Regions from separate parts of the Janthinobacterium sp. 1L-D-8-B-C4 genome, predicted to be linked through region 2. Evidence: predicted binding sites of a transcription regulator. Region 2 holds the regulator's gene; each other region holds the start of a gene.
What was found. Region 2 encodes FNR, which switches genes on or off when oxygen is low (the NO sensors DNR and NnrR bind a similar motif). Its sites were predicted from a motif close to TTGATNNNNATCAA; they were not measured.
Positions count from the first base shown of each region.

Region 1: AC0Z42_RS08680 (bacteriohemerythrin) is a predicted target of FNR. The motif match lies at 3,651-3,664, and genes of this name have one in related genera.
Region 3: AC0Z42_RS27560 (universal stress protein) is a predicted target of FNR. The motif match lies at 3,169-3,182, and genes of this name have one in related genera.

Region 1 is NZ_JBXAVX010000003.1:596,476-601,957, forward strand. It holds gene AC0Z42_RS08670 (TonB-dependent siderophore receptor) at 1-2,010, opposite strand, end outside; gene AC0Z42_RS08675 (hypothetical protein) at 2,299-3,174, shown strand; gene AC0Z42_RS08680 (bacteriohemerythrin) at 3,179-3,577, opposite strand; gene AC0Z42_RS08685 (hypothetical protein) at 3,706-3,858, opposite strand; gene AC0Z42_RS08690 (hypothetical protein) at 4,006-4,188, opposite strand; gene AC0Z42_RS08695 (PepSY domain-containing protein) at 4,294-5,482, opposite strand, start outside.
Region 2 is NZ_JBXAVX010000014.1:65,679-71,160, forward strand. It holds gene ccoP (cytochrome-c oxidase, cbb3-type subunit III) at 1-351, shown strand, start outside; gene ccoG (cytochrome c oxidase accessory protein CcoG) at 356-1,747, shown strand; gene AC0Z42_RS21950 (FixH family protein) at 1,803-2,327, shown strand; gene fnr (fumarate/nitrate reduction transcriptional regulator Fnr) at 2,328-3,086, opposite strand; gene AC0Z42_RS21960 (HAMP domain-containing sensor histidine kinase) at 3,307-5,482, shown strand, end outside.
Region 3 is NZ_JBXAVX010000022.1:180-5,661, reverse strand. It holds gene AC0Z42_RS27585 (phosphoglycolate phosphatase) at 1-79, opposite strand, end outside; gene rpe (ribulose-phosphate 3-epimerase) at 79-753, opposite strand; gene apaG (Co2+/Mg2+ efflux protein ApaG) at 901-1,275, shown strand; gene AC0Z42_RS27570 (hypothetical protein) at 1,282-1,428, opposite strand; gene mltA (murein transglycosylase A) at 1,439-2,677, shown strand; gene AC0Z42_RS27560 (universal stress protein) at 2,679-3,116, opposite strand; gene AC0Z42_RS27555 (MFS transporter) at 3,251-4,486, opposite strand; gene AC0Z42_RS27550 (enoyl-CoA hydratase) at 4,633-5,409, shown strand.

The DNA of each region.
Region 1 (5,482 bases), on a different contig from region 2:
TTCACTGTAGGTGGCGCTTTGCGCGGTGGCGCTGCCGCCTACTTTCAGGCCTTGCCAGCGGCCTTCGAAGCGGTATGCCGTCGACAGGCGCAGCAAGTGGCGCGGCTGGTTCGGTACGGCGCGCTTGCCGTCGGCTTCCTCGGCCTTCAGGAGCGTATAGCCGCCGCTCGCTTCCCAGCCCGGCGCCAGCTGGCCCGAGACGTCGAATTCGATGCCGCTGGCGCTGATGCCTTCGCCATTGGCCACATAGGCCGAGCCGCCGCCCGGCAGCACAAAGCCTTGCGGCACCGTGGTGTCGAGTTCGGCCAAGTTCTTCTTCCTGACCTTGAAGACGGCCGCCGAGGCGTTCAGCTTGCCGTCGAAAAATTCGCCTTTGACACCCGCTTCAAGGTTGTCGCCCGTTTCGGGATCGAGGAAATGGTTGTTGCGGTCACGGCTGGACTGCGGCGTGAACAGTTCGGTGTAGCTGGCATAGGCCGAGTATTGCGGGCTGATATCGAACACCACGCCCGCATACGGCGTGATTTCATTACGCGTTTCGGAAGCATCGCTGGTGCCGGTGTAGACGCCGCTGGTGTTCCAGGCCCGCGTTTCGGTGCGGTAGTTGCTGCTGCGTGCGCCGATGATCACGTGCAGCGGATCGGCCAGGCTCAGGCGCATGGCCATATAGCCGCCGGCCAGGCGCGTCACATCGCGCGTATGGGAGCCGTCCGGCGTGAAGACGGGCTTGGGGATGTTGCCGGTCCAGCTGCGGTAGTCGGGCACCTTGGCCGGATACAGTATCTCGGCCGTGCCGCCTAATGACGTCGACTTCGTATTGCCGCCATTCCAGCCGATGATGGCCGTGTGCTTGCGGCCCAGCAAGGAGAACGGTCCGTTGGCATACAGATCATAATTGTCGGCCGTGCTCTTGCCTTCGCCCCAGGCGCCGGTCCACAAGCTCATGCCGGTACCTGTTTGCGGATTCGGATAGCCGGAACCCGCATAGGCCACCGTGGTGTTGTTGCTGCTTTCCGTGCGCGCATAGCCCAGGTGCAGCTTCCAGTTGCCGGGCAAGTGCTGGTCCAGCGAGGCGAACACGGTGTGCTGGTCGTTGGCCCAGGTACTCCATGGCGTCGTCAAGCTGGTATTGCGCGGCAGGTTGGCCAGGCTGCCGTCCGCATTCCAGTAGGGGACGGCGCCCCAGGTGGCGCCAGTCGGCGTGTTGTCCTGGAAGTCGATGCCGGCCGTCAGCATGGTGCCGGGGCGCAAGTCCGCTTCCAGCACGGCCATGCCGACCGTCTTGCGTTCGTGATACATGTCGAAATACGAATCGCGTTCCTGCCAGGCTGCGGTGGCCCTGCCGCGCACGCTGCCATCCTGGCTGAACGGCGTGGAAATGTCGGCTTCGACGCGATGGTTGTCCCAGCGGCCCAGGCTGACGCCGGCGCTGGCCTGGAAGGTTTTCGTGGGGCGCTTGCGTATCATGTTGATGGTGGCCGACGGGTCGCCCGTGCCGCCCATCAGGCCGTTGGCGCCGCGCACCACTTCCACCCTGTCATACAGCACCGTATCTTGCAGCGGCGAATTCGCGCCGCGCGGCATGCCGTCGACCTGGATATTGTTGATGCTGAAACCGCGCGCATAAAAACTGGTGCGTTCGCTGTCCTGCTGGCCCACCTGGATGCCGGTGGTCAAGCCCAGCGCCTGGTCCAGCCGTATCGCGCCCAGGTCGTCGAGCAGTTCGCGCGTGATGATGCTGACCGATTGCGGCGTTTCGCGCAGCGACAATTCCATGCGCGTGGCGCTGCGCGCGTCGCCGCTGGTATACGAACGCGTGCCTTCGGTGGCTTGCGCCGCCTGGCCGGTGACGGTGACGGCCGGCAAGGTCGGGTCGGCAACGGCTTCGGGCGCGGTATCGGCCGCATGCACCGGCAGGCAGGTGCCGGCGGCCAGGCTCAGCAGGGTAAGGCGCAACAGCCGCGGCAGGGGGCGCAAGGCAGGGCGGGTGGTAGGGGCGTGTAAAGACATGATCATCCTGGATATTTTTGATTGTGGGTGTCCTATCACTTCTGGCGCGCGGCGCAGTGGCTGGTGGGGTGGCGTGCTGCCGGCCCGGCCTGGCTTGGATAACGATACAGTGATCTCTCATTATATGAATGAGAATCATTATCAATATAAGTCTTATTGATTAAATGAGCAAGTATTTGCACCGCAACGGTGCATTTGGTGTTGCAAATCAGGCCGAGACGCCCGTACACATGGCTTAAACGGTTCTGCGATAATGCAGACAGGATATTTGCCAGAGGAAGCAATTGCATGCGTAGAAGAATCGGGATCGGGATCGCCTGTGCCGGCCTGTGCGCCGTGCTGCCGGGCCATGCCCAGGAAGCGCACACGCCGCCTGCCGTGACGGCGCAGGAACAGCTGGCGCCGCCGCCGCAGGCGCTGCCAGCCGCACCCGCCGCAGCACCGGCGCAAGATATTCCCGCGCCTGTACCCGAACCCGAGCCGGTAGCAGCGGAACTGCTGGAAGTGACGCCCCAGTCCGTGACGGTTACGGCCAGCAATATGGCGGCCCCGCCGCGCGTACGTTTTACCGCCTACCGCGACAGCTACCTGACGGCAAAGAAAGTGTGGCAGGTCTCGCGCGGCAACGTGGTGATGGCCTTGCGCCTGATACCGGCCAAGCTCAGCGCCACCATCGACGATGTGCGCGTGGCGCTGCAGGGCGATGGCGCGCCTGTGGCGATCAAGGTGGGCGAGGGCGGCGTGTTCGTCGTGCCCATCAATGACGAGATTGCTGCCGAGGGTGGCAGTTTCCTGGTCAACAAGGGCAAGGGCGAGTTGACGGCCAATATGGTGATCCAGCCTGCGGTGGCGCGCGACGCCTGGACGGTGGCGCGCGTGGCGCAAGTTCTGCATGACGCCAGGCTGGCCGTGCACGCGATCACGCCGTGGTACAAGCGTTTGTTCTCCAGCGAAGTGCAGTCGCTGGCTTTTTGCGCACCCGAGCGCGGCAGCGCCCTGCAACTGATGCAGGACCAGCAACTGATCGCCACCTTGCCGATGAACGACGCCGCCGTCAATGACATCAACCTGCCCGTGTATTGCAAAATGTTCGATGGCGAAGACAAATACCCGGGCCACTACCGGGTGGTGATGCCCGAGCGGGCAACGGTGCTGATACTGTAAGGCGTCAGCCAGGCTGGCGCTGCACCATTTCCAGGGCGGCGGACAGCGCCAGGTCCATCGTGGCCTGGTGGAACAGCAGCCACTGCGGCAGCAAGGTCAGTGCGTGCCGGCCCTGTGCCAGGTCGCCCTCGTCGACGGCGGCCCAGGCGTGGTGCAGGCCGCTCAATACGCGCGCATGCTGCTCGCGGTGGTTGGCCAGCGAATGAAAACCGATGGCCTCCATCAGGTCTTCTTCTTCGCGGAAATCGCGCTCCACGGTCGCGATCAGTTCGCGAAAGGCCGCGCTGAAATGCTGGTCGCCCAGCTTGTCCAGCCGCGCCAGTTCGTCAAACAGCGCTTCGTGCGCCGCGTCGATGGCGGGGTTGCCCAGCGCCATGTCTTGTTTCCATTGAGATGTCAACATGCCAGCTCCTGTGTAAGCCCGTCATCGGGCTGACCGGGCTGTGTCAGTGTGGGCGTGCTGACCGTGGAAATCCATGACCTGTATCAAAGGTTCGATGGGACCACGCGCAGATGACGGCCCAGAGCGTGTCAGCGCTGGGGCCAGTGCGACCACATGGCATGGGCATCGACATAGGGCGTCTGCATCAATTGCGCCAGCGCGGCACTGGAGCGGGGCAGCATCACCGGCACCAGCATCAGCGACGAGAGGGCAAGGCAGGCCAGCACTTTGAGCGTCAACATGATTATCTCCCGGCAGGCCGGCGGCGGCGCGGGGATGCGGCGCCAGCCGGAACTCCTATGTCACCATGCTTGCAGTGTAGGCCAGATGGCGATAAGTTCAACTTATTGCTGTGACGCACTGCAGCACGCCGCAGACGCATCTTGCAGCTACTTTGGCTTGCCACTTTTGCGCGGCTTGCCCGCCGGCAGGAAGGAGTCGAACCACACTTGCGTCAGCTGCCGCGTGTTCTTTGCCGCTTCACGCTTGATGGCGGCCGTGGCCTGGCCGCGCGCCGTGCTGGCGACGCGGTTGGCGGCGCTCAGGTACATGCTCATCCAGGGGTTTTTCATGGCACACCTCAGAGTAGAAAGATGGCCCTACTGTAGGCCGATGGCATGGCCCGACCGTGCGGCGCCCCACACAGGGCGCCGGGTTTGATCATCGTTTGTGCCCGATCAATAAACGTCGCGGCGGTAGCGGCCCTGCGCGCGCAACTCGTCCAGCCCCTCCTGGCCCAGCACCTCCAGCAGCACCGCATCGACGCCGGCCGCCATGCCCTGCAGGCTGCCGCAGACATACACGATGGCGCCGTCCAGCAGCCAGGCGCGCAGCGCGTTCGCTTCGCGGCGCAGGCGGTCCTGCACGTATTCACGTTCGGTGCCGTCGCGTGAAAAAGTGCGGTCCAGGCGCGCCAGGTGGCCGTCTTGCAGCCACGCTTCCAGTTCTTGCGCGCAGATGCTGTCGGTGCTTTGCTGGCGCTCGCCGAACAGCAGCCAGTTGCGGCCGAACCCGGCCTGCCGGCGCGCGCGCAGGTGAGAACGCAGGCCAGCCAGGCCCGAGCCGTTGCCGATATAGATGCACGGCACGTCCGCCAGCGCCGGCGCGAAGGCCGGGTTCGCTTGCAGGCGCAGCTTGACCTCGCCGCCCAGCGGCGCGAACTGCGTCAGCCAGCCCGAGGCCACGCCATAGCCGCCGTTGTTCTCGCCTTCGTGCCGTTCCTGGCGCACCAGCAATTGCAGCTCGCCATCGTGCGGCATGGATGCCAGCGAATAGCTGCGCGGTGCATGCGGCGCGCTGCCGCCACTGTCTTCGCCTTCGCTGCCGTCGATATTGCAGGCGATGATTTCGGCCAGCGCGCCCGCTTCCCAATGGCTGCCAGCCGGGCCGGACAAGCCGATTTCATACAGCGCGCCGCCCTGGCTGCCCGGATTGAGCAGCACGCGCCGCGTCAGGCGCCAGGCGTCGTAGGATGCTTCTTCCTGACGGCCGATGGCGTCGATCGGGCTGCCGCTGGTGCGCGCCAGCGCCTGCGACCAGGCGGCCAGCGCATGGGCGTCGTGCTTGTCGACTTCGATCAGGGGAAACAGCGGCGTGGCGCCCAGCGCTTGCAAGCGCAAGTCGAGCGCATGGCCGAAGCCGCAAAACTCGCTGTAGTGGCGGTCGCCCAGCGCCAGCAGGCCAAACTCCAGCCCGGCCAGCTGCGGCGCGCCGGCATCGCCCAGCAGGCGCGCAAAGCGGCGCGTGCCGTCCGGTGCTTCGCCCTCGCCAAAGGTGCTGGCAACGATCAGCGCGCGTTCGTAATGGCGCAGTTGCGCCGGTGACAATTGATCGAGCGACTGCACCTCGACCGGCACGCCGGCCTGC
Region 2 (5,482 bases):
GCCGCCCTCGGTTCGGAGCAGGATGTGGAGAATGTCGCGCACTATGTGCTGAGCCTGTCGGGTTCGACCTCGGACCCGGTCAAATCGGTGCTGGGCAAATCGAAGTTCGGCGCCTGCATGGCTTGCCATGGCGCCGATGCCAAGGGCAACGCGCAACTCGGCGCGCCGAACCTGAGCGACAGGATCTGGCTGTATGGCGGCAGTGCCGACACCATCATGGAAACCATCCGCAAGGGCCGCAACAACACCATGCCCGCCTTCGGTGACTTCCTTGGCGAGTCGAAAGTGCATGTGCTGTCGGCGTATATCTGGAGCCTCTCCAACCCCCAGCCTGCGGTTCCTGTGAAGTAAGCAAATGGAACCCCAAGTCATCAAGATGTATGCGGCCCGCGAGCAGATCTACCCTCGCGAGGCCAAAGGGCGCTATGCAACATGGCGCTGGGTATGCGTGTGGCTCACCCAGCTGGCGTTCTACGGCTTGCCGTGGCTCAACTGGAACGGCAGGCAAGCCCTGCTGTTCGACCTGACCACGCGCAAGTTCTACATTTTCGGCGTGGTGCTGTGGCCGCAGGATTTCATCTATCTGGCGGCCCTGCTGATCATCGCGGCGTATCTGCTGTTCCTGGTCACGGCGATTGCCGGGCGGGTATGGTGCGGTTTTTCCTGTCCGCAAACCGTCTACACGGAAATTTTCCTGTGGGTTGAACGCAAGATCGAAGGCACGCGCAGCGCGCGCATGGCGCTCGACCGGCAAGGCCCTTCCGTGCGCAAGACCGGCAAGAAGGTTGCCAAGCACCTGGCCTGGGGCGCCATCGCCCTGTGGACCGGCTTTACCTTTGTCGGCTACTTCACGCCGATCCAGGATCTGGTGCATGCAGTACGGACCTTCAATTTCGGGCCCTGGGAATGGTTCTGGATTCTGTTCTACAGCCTGGCCACCTACGGCAACGCGGGCTGGCTGCGCGAACAGGTATGCAAATACATGTGCCCGTATGCGCGCTTCCAGAGCGCCATGTTCGACCAGGATACCCTGATCATCACCTACGACGAAAAACGCGGCGAGCCGCGTGGCGCGCTGAACAAGAAAGCGGCCAAGGACGGCGCGCAAGCCAAACTGGGCGACTGCATCGACTGCACCCTGTGCGTGCAGGTGTGCCCGACCGGCATCGATATCCGCAATGGCCTGCAGTATGAATGCATCGGCTGCGCCGCCTGCGTCGACGCCTGCAACAGCGTGATGGACAAGGTCGAACGGCCACGCGGGCTGATACGCTACAGCACCGACCATGCGATGGAAAACAACTTCAGTTCGCAGCAGATCCGCCGGCGCGCCATGCGCCCGCGCGTGCTGATCTACACCTCGATCCTGGCCTTGATCATCATCGCCGTGTGCACCTCGCTGTTCCTGCGCACGCCCCTGAAAATGGACGTGATCCGCGACCGCGGTTCGATGGGCCGGGAAGTGGAAGATGGCATGATCGAAAACGTGTATCGCCTGCAGATCATGAACACCTCGGAAGAGCAGCAGCACTTCCGGATCGCCGTGTCGGGCCTGCCCGGCCTGGCCCTGCTGACGCGCGAGGAAGTGACCCTGCAGCCGACCGAAACGCTGGGCTGGCCGGTGCGTTTGCGCGTGCCGCACGGCGTCGGCGAGAAGGGTTCGAACAAGATCCAGATCACGCTGCAATCGATCGACGATCCCTCATTGCATGTGCGCGAAAGCGCGGTATTCATCGTGCCGCGTTAAACCAGGAAGCGGCGCCGGGCCTTGCCTGGCGCCATATTGAATCAGGAGAAACACCATGTCCAAGACCGCCAAACTGCAAGCCCCCGTCGATCCCTGGTACAAGCACCGCTGGCCGTGGCTCTTGATGATCGGCCCCGGCCTGTCGGTCGTCGTCGGCAGCTTCATGGGGTATATCGCGTTCACGCAGCCCGATGCGCTGGTGGTGGGCGACTACTACAAGCAAGGCAAGGCGATCAACCAGGACTTGCGCCGCGACACGGTCGCCAGCGACCTGGCGATGGATACCAGCCTGGCCTACGATGTGGCGCAGTCGCGCATCACCGGTTCCGTGCATAGCTTCGGCAAGGCTTACCGGCAGCCTTTGCTGCTGCACCTGGCGCATGCCACCTTGCCGGAAAAAGATATCCGCCTGATGGTGCAGCCCGATGCCAACGGCAATTTTTCAGTGTCGCTGCCGATGCTCGAGCGCAGCCGCTGGCAGGTGCTGGTGGAAGACCAGCAGCGCGTATGGCGCCTGTCGGGCATCTGGGCCTGGCCGGCCCAGCGCGACATCACCATCCACGCCGACAACGAACTGTAATTACTTGCAGGTGTCAGTACCGTTTGTAATCGCCTTCAACTTGGCAGGCTGCAAGATTTCAATCTCGCGGTTCGAGACGCTCAGCCAGCCTTCCTTCTTGAATTTCGACAGCAGGCGGCTGATGCTTTCGATCGTCAGGCCCAGGTAGTTGCCGATTTCCTCGCGCGACATGCGCAATTGAAACTTGCTGCTCGAATAGCCGCGCGCTTCATAGCGCGACGCCAGGTTGACGATAAAGGCGGCAAAGCGCTGGGTCGCCTGCATATTGCCCAGCAATAGCATCACGCTTTGCTCGCGCGTGATTTCCTGGCTCATCATGCGGTGGAAATGGCGCAGCAGGGTCGGCATATTGCCCAGCAATTGCTCCAGGCTGGAAAATGGAATTTCACACACTTCGCTGTCTTCCAGCGCCACCGCATTGCAATGATGACGGTCGGTGCTGATGGCGTCCATGCCCAACAGTTCGCCGGCCATCTGGAAGCCCGTCACCTGCTCTTCGCCACCGGGATTGATCTGGTAGGTCTTGAAGTGGCCCAGGCGGATCGCGTACAGGTTCTGGAACGAATCGCCGATGCGGAACAGCGAGGCGCCACGCACCACCTTGCGGCGCCGGCCGATGATCTGATCAAGGCGATCCATGTCACCCACGTCGAGCCCCATGGGCAGGCACAGCTGGTGCATGCTGCAGGTGGCGCAGCGCGCACGCAACGCTTCCACGTTCACGGGGGGCAAGGTTGGAGACAACAGCTCTTGTGACATGGGCATCCTTTTAGAAAATACAACAACGAGTTTACTGTATCTGCAGAGGCAATGTGCCAATTTCGGCGAAATGCGATGCTTAAATCACTTTCTGCATTTATTTTCATGGCAACGCCGCCACAAGCCCATGCTTGCCAAGTTGATGTATTGATAGGAGAATTCCTGATAGCATCTCTCGCAGCACGCTTGTGCCGCCTGCCCGTTTGCCAAGGATAAGGAAATGATGAAGCCTCTGGGCATTAAAGCAAAAGTCGCGCTGGCTACCAGCCTGACCTCGATCGCCATGATCGCCCTGGTGACCCTGGTGCAGGTTCAGCGCATGCGCGACGATTTCACCAAAGTATTGCTGAGCCAGCAGACGGCCATGATCGAACGCACCGCCGAAGAACTCGACGACAAGCTTGGCATGCTGCTTGACGTGATCAGCGAAACGGCGCGCCGCCAGCCCGCCGCGCTGATGGCACAGCCGGCCCAGCTGCGCCAGTACCATGAGCAGCGCGCCATGCTGGCCCTGTTCGACGACGTGCTGGTGCTCGATGCGCATGGCAAAGTGGTCAGCGACGTGCCCGAAGTGCCGGGACGCAGCGGTGTCGAAGTGGCTGACCGCGACTACTTCCGCACCGTCATGCGCACGCGCCAGCCCATGATTACCGAACCGATGCTGGGCAAGTCCAGCGGCCTGCCCATCGTGCAGATGGTGGCGCCGGTGATCGGCGCCAATGGCGAGGTGGCCGGCATCGTGATCGGCGTGCTGCGCCTGTACAAGGACAACCTGCTGGGCGACCTGCGCACGGCCAAGGTGGGCAAGAATGGCTATTACTTCATCCTGACGCAGGGCAAGGTGCCGCTGTACGTGCTGCATCCCGATCCGGCCAAGCTGCTGCAGCCGCGCGCCGACAATGCCAACCCCGCCACCAGCGCGCTGATCGCGCGTGGCGGCGAAGGCAGCATGGTCAGCACCAACAGCCGCGGCGTGAAAGCCGTCAACAGCTTCAAGCACCTGAAATCGGTCAACTGGCTGCTGGCTGCCTCGCTGCCGGTCGATGACGCCTTCGAGCCGTTTGACGGCGTGCTGTACCGGCTGATCCTGTGGAGCGCCTGCGCCTCGCTGCTGGCGGCGCTGGTGCTGGGCTGGGTCACGGTGCGCCTGCTGTCGCCGCTGGTGCGCCTGCGAGACACCCTGCTGGCGCTGCGCAGCAGCGGCCAGCGCTTCACGCCGCTGCCGGTCGAGCAGCGCGACGAGATCGGCGAACTGACGGCGGCCTTCAACGGCCTGATGAGCGAGCGCGACCGATTGCAGCAGGAAGTGGAAGCACGCGCGACCGAACTCGAAGACGAGCGCGACCGCGCCGAAGCGGCCAACCGCGCGAAGAGCGACTTTGTCGCCAACATGAGCCATGAAATCCGCACGCCGCTGAACGCCGTGCTGGGCATGGTGTATTTGCTCGGTAACACCAAACTCAATACCGAGCAGCGCAAATACCTGACCATGGTGCGCGTGGCCGGCCAGTCGCTGCTGGGCATCCTCAACGACGTGCTTGATTTTTCCAAGATCGAGGCGCGCCGCATGGATTTGTCGCCGGTCGAATTCGATCTCGATGAAGTGATGAACACGCTGGCCACCACCATGACCATGAATGCCGGCGAAAAGGAACTGGAACTGGCGATCGCGGTCGAGCCCGACGTGCCGCGCCGCCTGGTGGGCGACGCCCAGCGCCTGCAGCAGATCCTCGTCAACCTGGCCGGCAATGCCATCAAATTTACCGCCAGCGGCGAAGTAGTGGTGGCCGTCAGCCTGGCCGAGCAAACGCCCGGCCAGGCCTGGCTGCGCTTTGAAGTACGCGACACCGGCATCGGCATGACGCCGCAGCAGCAGGAACAATTGTTTACCGCCTTTTCGCAGGGCGACCAGAGCATCACGCGCCGCTTCGGCGGCACTGGCCTGGGCCTGGCCATCAGCAAGCATCTGATCCACATGATGGGCGGCGATATCGCCGTGGCCAGCAGCGAAGGCAAGGGCAGCCGCTTCTGGTTCAGCGTGCCGTTCGAAGCACTGGCGCAGCCAAACGAAGAGCGCCGCAAACCGGCCCTGGGCCAGTTGCGCCTGCTGGTGGCCGACGACAACCGCACCACGCGCGAACTGATCGTGAAACTGATCGAAGCATGGGGCTGGGCCGCCGATGAAGTCGACTCCGGCTTTGCCGCCATCGAGCTGTACCGCGAACGCCTGGCCAGCCGGCAGCCATATGACGTGGTGCTGGCCGACTGGCACATGCCCGTCATGGACGGCCTGGCCACGGCCAAGGCGATACGCGAGGCGGCCACCGGCCAGCGCCAGCCCATCGTGGTGATGGTCAACGCGTTTGCCCGCAATCACCTGGAAGAAATCTCCAGCG
Region 3 (5,482 bases), on a different contig from region 2:
CGGGCACGGTGTCGAGCATCGTGCCATCGAGGTCGATAATCGCGGCGCGCACGCCGGCCAGCACTGGATGCGTCACCATCAGTTGCCCACGGTCTTGGCCAATTCCACGCGCATGGCGTCGATCACTGCTTTATAGTCAGGCTTGCCGAAGATGGCCGAGCCGGCCACAAAGGTGTCGGCGCCGGCGGCTGCGGCTGCGGCGATATTGTCGATCTTGATGCCGCCGTCGACTTCGAGCATGATGTCGCGGCCCGATTCATCGATCATGCGGCGCGCTTCGGCGATTTTCTTCAGCGCTTGTGGAATGAAGGACTGGCCGCCGAAGCCGGGATTGACCGACATGATCAGGATGATGTCGATCTTGTCCATCACGTGTTCCAGGTAGTGCAGGGGCGTGCCGGGGTTGAATACCAGGCCGGCCTTGCAGCCGTTGTCGCGGATCAGCTGCAGCGAGCGGTCCAGGTGTTCCGACGCTTCCGGGTGGAAGGTGATGATGTTCGCACCGGCTTTGGCGAAATCCGGGATAATGCGATCGACAGGCTTGACCATCAGGTGCACGTCGATGGGCACTTGCACATGCGGGCGGATGGCTTCGCACACCAATGGCCCGATCGTCAGGTTCGGCACATAATGGTTATCCATCACGTCGAAGTGAATGATGTCGGCGCCGGCGGTGACGACGTTGCGCACTTCCTCGCCCAGGCGGGCGAAGTCGGCGGACAGGATGCTGGGAGCGATGCGAAATGTAGTCATGGTAGTAGGGCCAGAGGGTAGAAGATGCAAAGTTGCGCTATTTTACGCCCGACGCCGCTGCCATGCCTTTTGAAACACAGAATACCCTCTTGCGCGGCAGCCGGCGAGGCTGTGGCGCGACACCTCATGAACCAGACAAGGACGACGATGGCGACTTATGAATTTACGGTAACGGTCAAGACACAGTATTTGCCCGAGCAGTCGGCGCCCGAACAGGGCCGCCATGTGTTCAGTTACACCATCCGCGTGGTCAATACGGGCACGGCCGGCGCGCAGCTGATCTCGCGCCACTGGGTGATCACCGACGCCAACAACAAGGTCGAAGAAGTGCGCGGCCTGGGCGCTGTCGGCCACCAGCCGCTGCTGCAGCCGGGCGAGCAGTTCGAATACACCAGCGGCACCGTGCTGGCAACGCCGCAAGGCTCGATGCTCGGTGAATACTTCTGCGTGGCCGAGGACGGCCATCAGTTTGAAGCAAAGATTCCCGAGTTCGTGTTGTCGCTGCCGCGCACGCTGCACTAAACTGCGTTACTTCAGTTTTTCGGTGGCGTCCTTGTCGACGCCTACCTGTTTCTGCGCCGGCGGCGCGGGCTTCCTGCCCGAGTACATGGTCCACCAGACGATAAACGCCAGCAGGAAAAACGCCACCATCGCTTCCATTACCAAGATCCACATACACGCTCCCATGTCTTTACGCTTCAGTCTACTCGTTTCAAGCGCCGCCGTCGCGCTGGCTTTATCCGCCTGTACCGCCACGGCGCCGCCGACGCCCGCGCCGGCCAAGCCGCCGGCCATTACGCCATCGGTGGTCAATCCCGTGCCGGCCAAGCCGGCCGCGCCTGACGCCAAGGACGCGCAGGCGCCCACATTTGTGCCGGTCGGCTTTGCCGCCTTGCCCGGCTGGGGCCGCGACGACGTGCGCGCGGCCTGGCCCGCCTTCATGGCCTCGTGCGGCGTGCTGGTCAAGCGGCCCGACTGGAAAGAGCCTTGCACGATTGCGCGCCAGGTCAATGCCGACAGCGACAAGGCAATCCGCCAGTTCTTCGAAGCGTTTTTCGTGCCGAACCAGATAGTCGCCGCTGACGGCGCCAGTTCCGGCCTGGTGACAGGCTATTACGAACCGCTGCTGCATGGCGCGCGCAAACGCGGTGGGCCGTACCAGACGCCGCTGTACAAGGTGCCCGATGACCTGGTCACGGTCGATTTGTCCAGCGTGTATCCGGAACTGAAAAACATGCGTCTGCGCGGCAAGCTGGTGGGCAAGAAAGTGGTGCCTTACGCCACGCGCGCCGAGATCGAGCGCGCTACCTCGGTTGCCGGCAAGGAGCTGATGTGGGTCGACGACGAGGTCGAAGCGTTTTTCCTGCAAGTGCAGGGCAGCGGCAGGGTGCAGCTGACGGATACCCAGGAAGCCGTGCGCGTGGCCTATGCGGATCAAAATGGCCACCCTTACCAGTCGATCGGGCGCTACCTGGTCGACAAGGGCGAGCTGACCATGAGCCAGGCGTCGGCGCAGGGCATCAAGGCCTGGATCGCCGGCCACCCGACCCGCAAGGATGAGCTGTTCAACGCCAACCCCAGCTATGTTTTCTTCAAGGAAGAGCGCCTGCCGGATCCGAAAGTCGGGCCGAAAGGGGCGCTGGGCGTGCCACTGACGCCGCAGCGCTCGGTGGCCATCGATTCGCGCTATGTGCCGCTGGGTGCGCCCGTGTTCCTGTCGACCACGCAAGCGAACAGCGATATCCCGATGCAGCGCCTGGTGATGGCGCAGGATACGGGCGGCGCCATCCGCGGGCCGATCCGGGTCGATTATTTCTTTGGCTTTGGCGCGGAAGCGGCCGAGAACGCCGGCCGCATGAAGCAGACCGGCATGGTATGGGTGTTGTTGCCGAAGCTGGCGGCAGCCCCTGCGCCGGGTCGCTGAATTAACGCAAGACCATCACTGGCAAGTGGGTATGCGCCAGCACTTTTTGTGTTTCGCTGCCCACGAACAGTTTGTTGAGACCCTTGCGGCCATGCGAGGCCATCAGGATGATGTCGCACTGGTAGGCTTGCGCCGTATTGACGATTTCCTCATGCGGACTGGGCGACAGCGCGACCACGCCTTCGAACGCCACGTTGGCGGCGCGCGCAGCCAGGCTGATCTTGTCAATGGCGCGCTGCGCCGACTCATTCATCTGCTGCTCGTACAGGCTGGCGTCAAGCACGATGCCGCCGTCGGCCATCGGCGAAAACGGAAACGGCTGCACCACGCTGACGGCGACCAGCTTGGCCTGGTTCAGTTGGGCAAAAGCGATGGCGGTAGCGGCGGCCTGGTCGGACAGAGGCGAGCCATCGGTAGGGAAGAGTATCGTCTTGAACATAATGTGCTCCTTGGAAATAGTTGCAGCTTATGGATTTACCCGGGGGAAATCCTTGATGTAAATCAAGTCTGGCCGGCTTCGTGTTAAATAGTGTCGGCAAAGCAATCTTATACACGCTATATCGATTTCCTGCTTCAGCCGCGCACCTTGCGTAGCGGCGTGCCCCAGACCATCGCAATGGTGAGCGCGATGCTGCCTGCCGCGATGCAGGCCATGCCGCTGCGCACGCCAAAGTGCTCGGCCACCCAGCCGGCGGCCAGCGCGCCCAGCGGCGCCGTCGCCACCGTCAAAAAGCGCATGGTCGAGGTCATGCGTCCCAGCATGGCGTCAGGCGTGACTTTCTGCCGCAAGCCCAGGTAGGGAATAAAGAACAGCATCACGCCGCAGTCGAAAAAGAACATCAGCACGGCATACGCCGCCGCGCTGGCGGTGGCGCTGCCTAACAGGTTGGCCGGTATCGCCGGCGTCAGAACGAAGCACAGCGAGGTCGACGCCAGGCCGATCAGGATCACCCTGCCGGCGCCATAACGGCGCGTCAGCGGCTTGACCACAATCGCGCTGACCAGCACGCCGGCGCCACCCAGCATTTGCGCCATGCCCAGCACGCCGGGACTCATGCCCAGGTTGTGTGTAGCGAACAGCACCGTCAGGGCCATGCTGGCATAAAACAAAAAGTGCCAGATACCGGCGCCCCAGGCCAGCGCGCGCAGCAGCGGTTCGCGCCAGACAAACAGCAAGCCGTCGGCGATATCGCGCAAGGGGTGGTTGAGGGACGGCTTTGGCCTTGGATCGCGCACGCTCATGGCGCGCAGGTTGAATACGGAAACCACATAGCCGCAGGCAGTGCACAGGATGGCGACCGGTGCCGACAGGGTTTGCACCAGCACGCCCGCCATGCCCGGGCCGATCAGGCGCGACGCCGATTCCGTGGCGGCAAATTTTGATTGCGCATCGATCAGGCCGTCGCGCCCGACCAGGAAAGTCAGGAACACCTGCTCGGCGCCGCCACCGACGACGAAACCGGTACCGATGATGAAACCCACTATATAGAGCCAAGGCATCGACAGCACGCCGCACCACCAGGCGAGCGCCACGCTGGCCAGCGCCAGGCCCGACATGCTTTCGCTCAGTAACATGATCGGATGCTTGCTGCGCCGGTCCAGCAGCACGCCGACGGGCAAGCCGAACAGGGCGAACGGCAGCGCCTGCAAGGCCACCAGGATGCCCATCTGTTCCGGCGTCGCATGCAGCAGCAATACCGCGCACAGGGGCAGGGCCAGCGAGGTGATCTGAGCACCAAAGCAATTGAGGCCGTTGCTGAACCATAGGCGGCGGAAATCGACGGTGGCGGCGGAACCGTCACCGCGCAGGCGGCCGATGGCGGACTGGAAGAAAGTGGAGAAAATACGGCACGCTGGAAGGTGGGTGAGAAGGTTGACAATAATAGCAGCGCGGCTGTGGTAACGCTGCCATTAGCCGCTACAATCGTCAGCACCGTTCACCCGAGGAGACACCCATGCAATACGAAGACCTGATCATCGACATCCAGGACAAAGTCGCGCTGATACGCCTGAACCGTCCGAAGGCGCTGAATGCCTTGAACGAACGCATGATGAACGAGTTGGGCGACGCATTGCTCAAGTTCGATGCTGACGAGAATATTGGCTGCATCGTGCTGACCGGCAGCGAAAAAGCGTTTGCGGCCGGCGCCGATATTGCCGCCATGGCGGACTACACCTATCCGGACACGTTTACGCAAGGCTATATCAGCCGCAACTGGGAGCATATCCTGCGCGTGCGCAAGCCGGTGGTCGGTGCGGTCGCAGGCTACGCCCTGGGCGGCGGCTGCGAGCTGGCCATGATGTGCGACTTTCTGATTGCCGCCGACAGCGCCAAATTCGGCCAGCCGGAAATCAAGGTCGGCGTCACGCCAGGCGCGGGTGGCACGCAGCGCTTGCCGCGCGCCATCGGCAAGGCCAAGGCCATGGATTTGTTGCTGACGGCGCGTACCATTGATGCGCAGGAAGCCGAGCGCATCGGGCTGGTGTCGCGCGTGGTGCCGGCCGATAAATTGCTGGAAGAAACCCTGGCGGCCGCCAAAACCATCGCCGCCATGCCGACTTCGGTTGCCATGATGATCAAGGATTGCGTCAACCGCGCATTTGAAACCACCCTGACCGATGGCGTCGCCTATGAGCGCCGGCTGTTCCAGGCAGCGTTCGGCACGCCGGCGCAGAAAGAAGGCATGCACGCATTTTTGGAAAAGCGCTTGCCAAACTTCGACGGCCTTTGATATGATTCGCCTCCTCGCAAAACGATGCACACAAAACAGCGTGTTGCACAGTAAAGCGAGAGTAGAAAAGAAG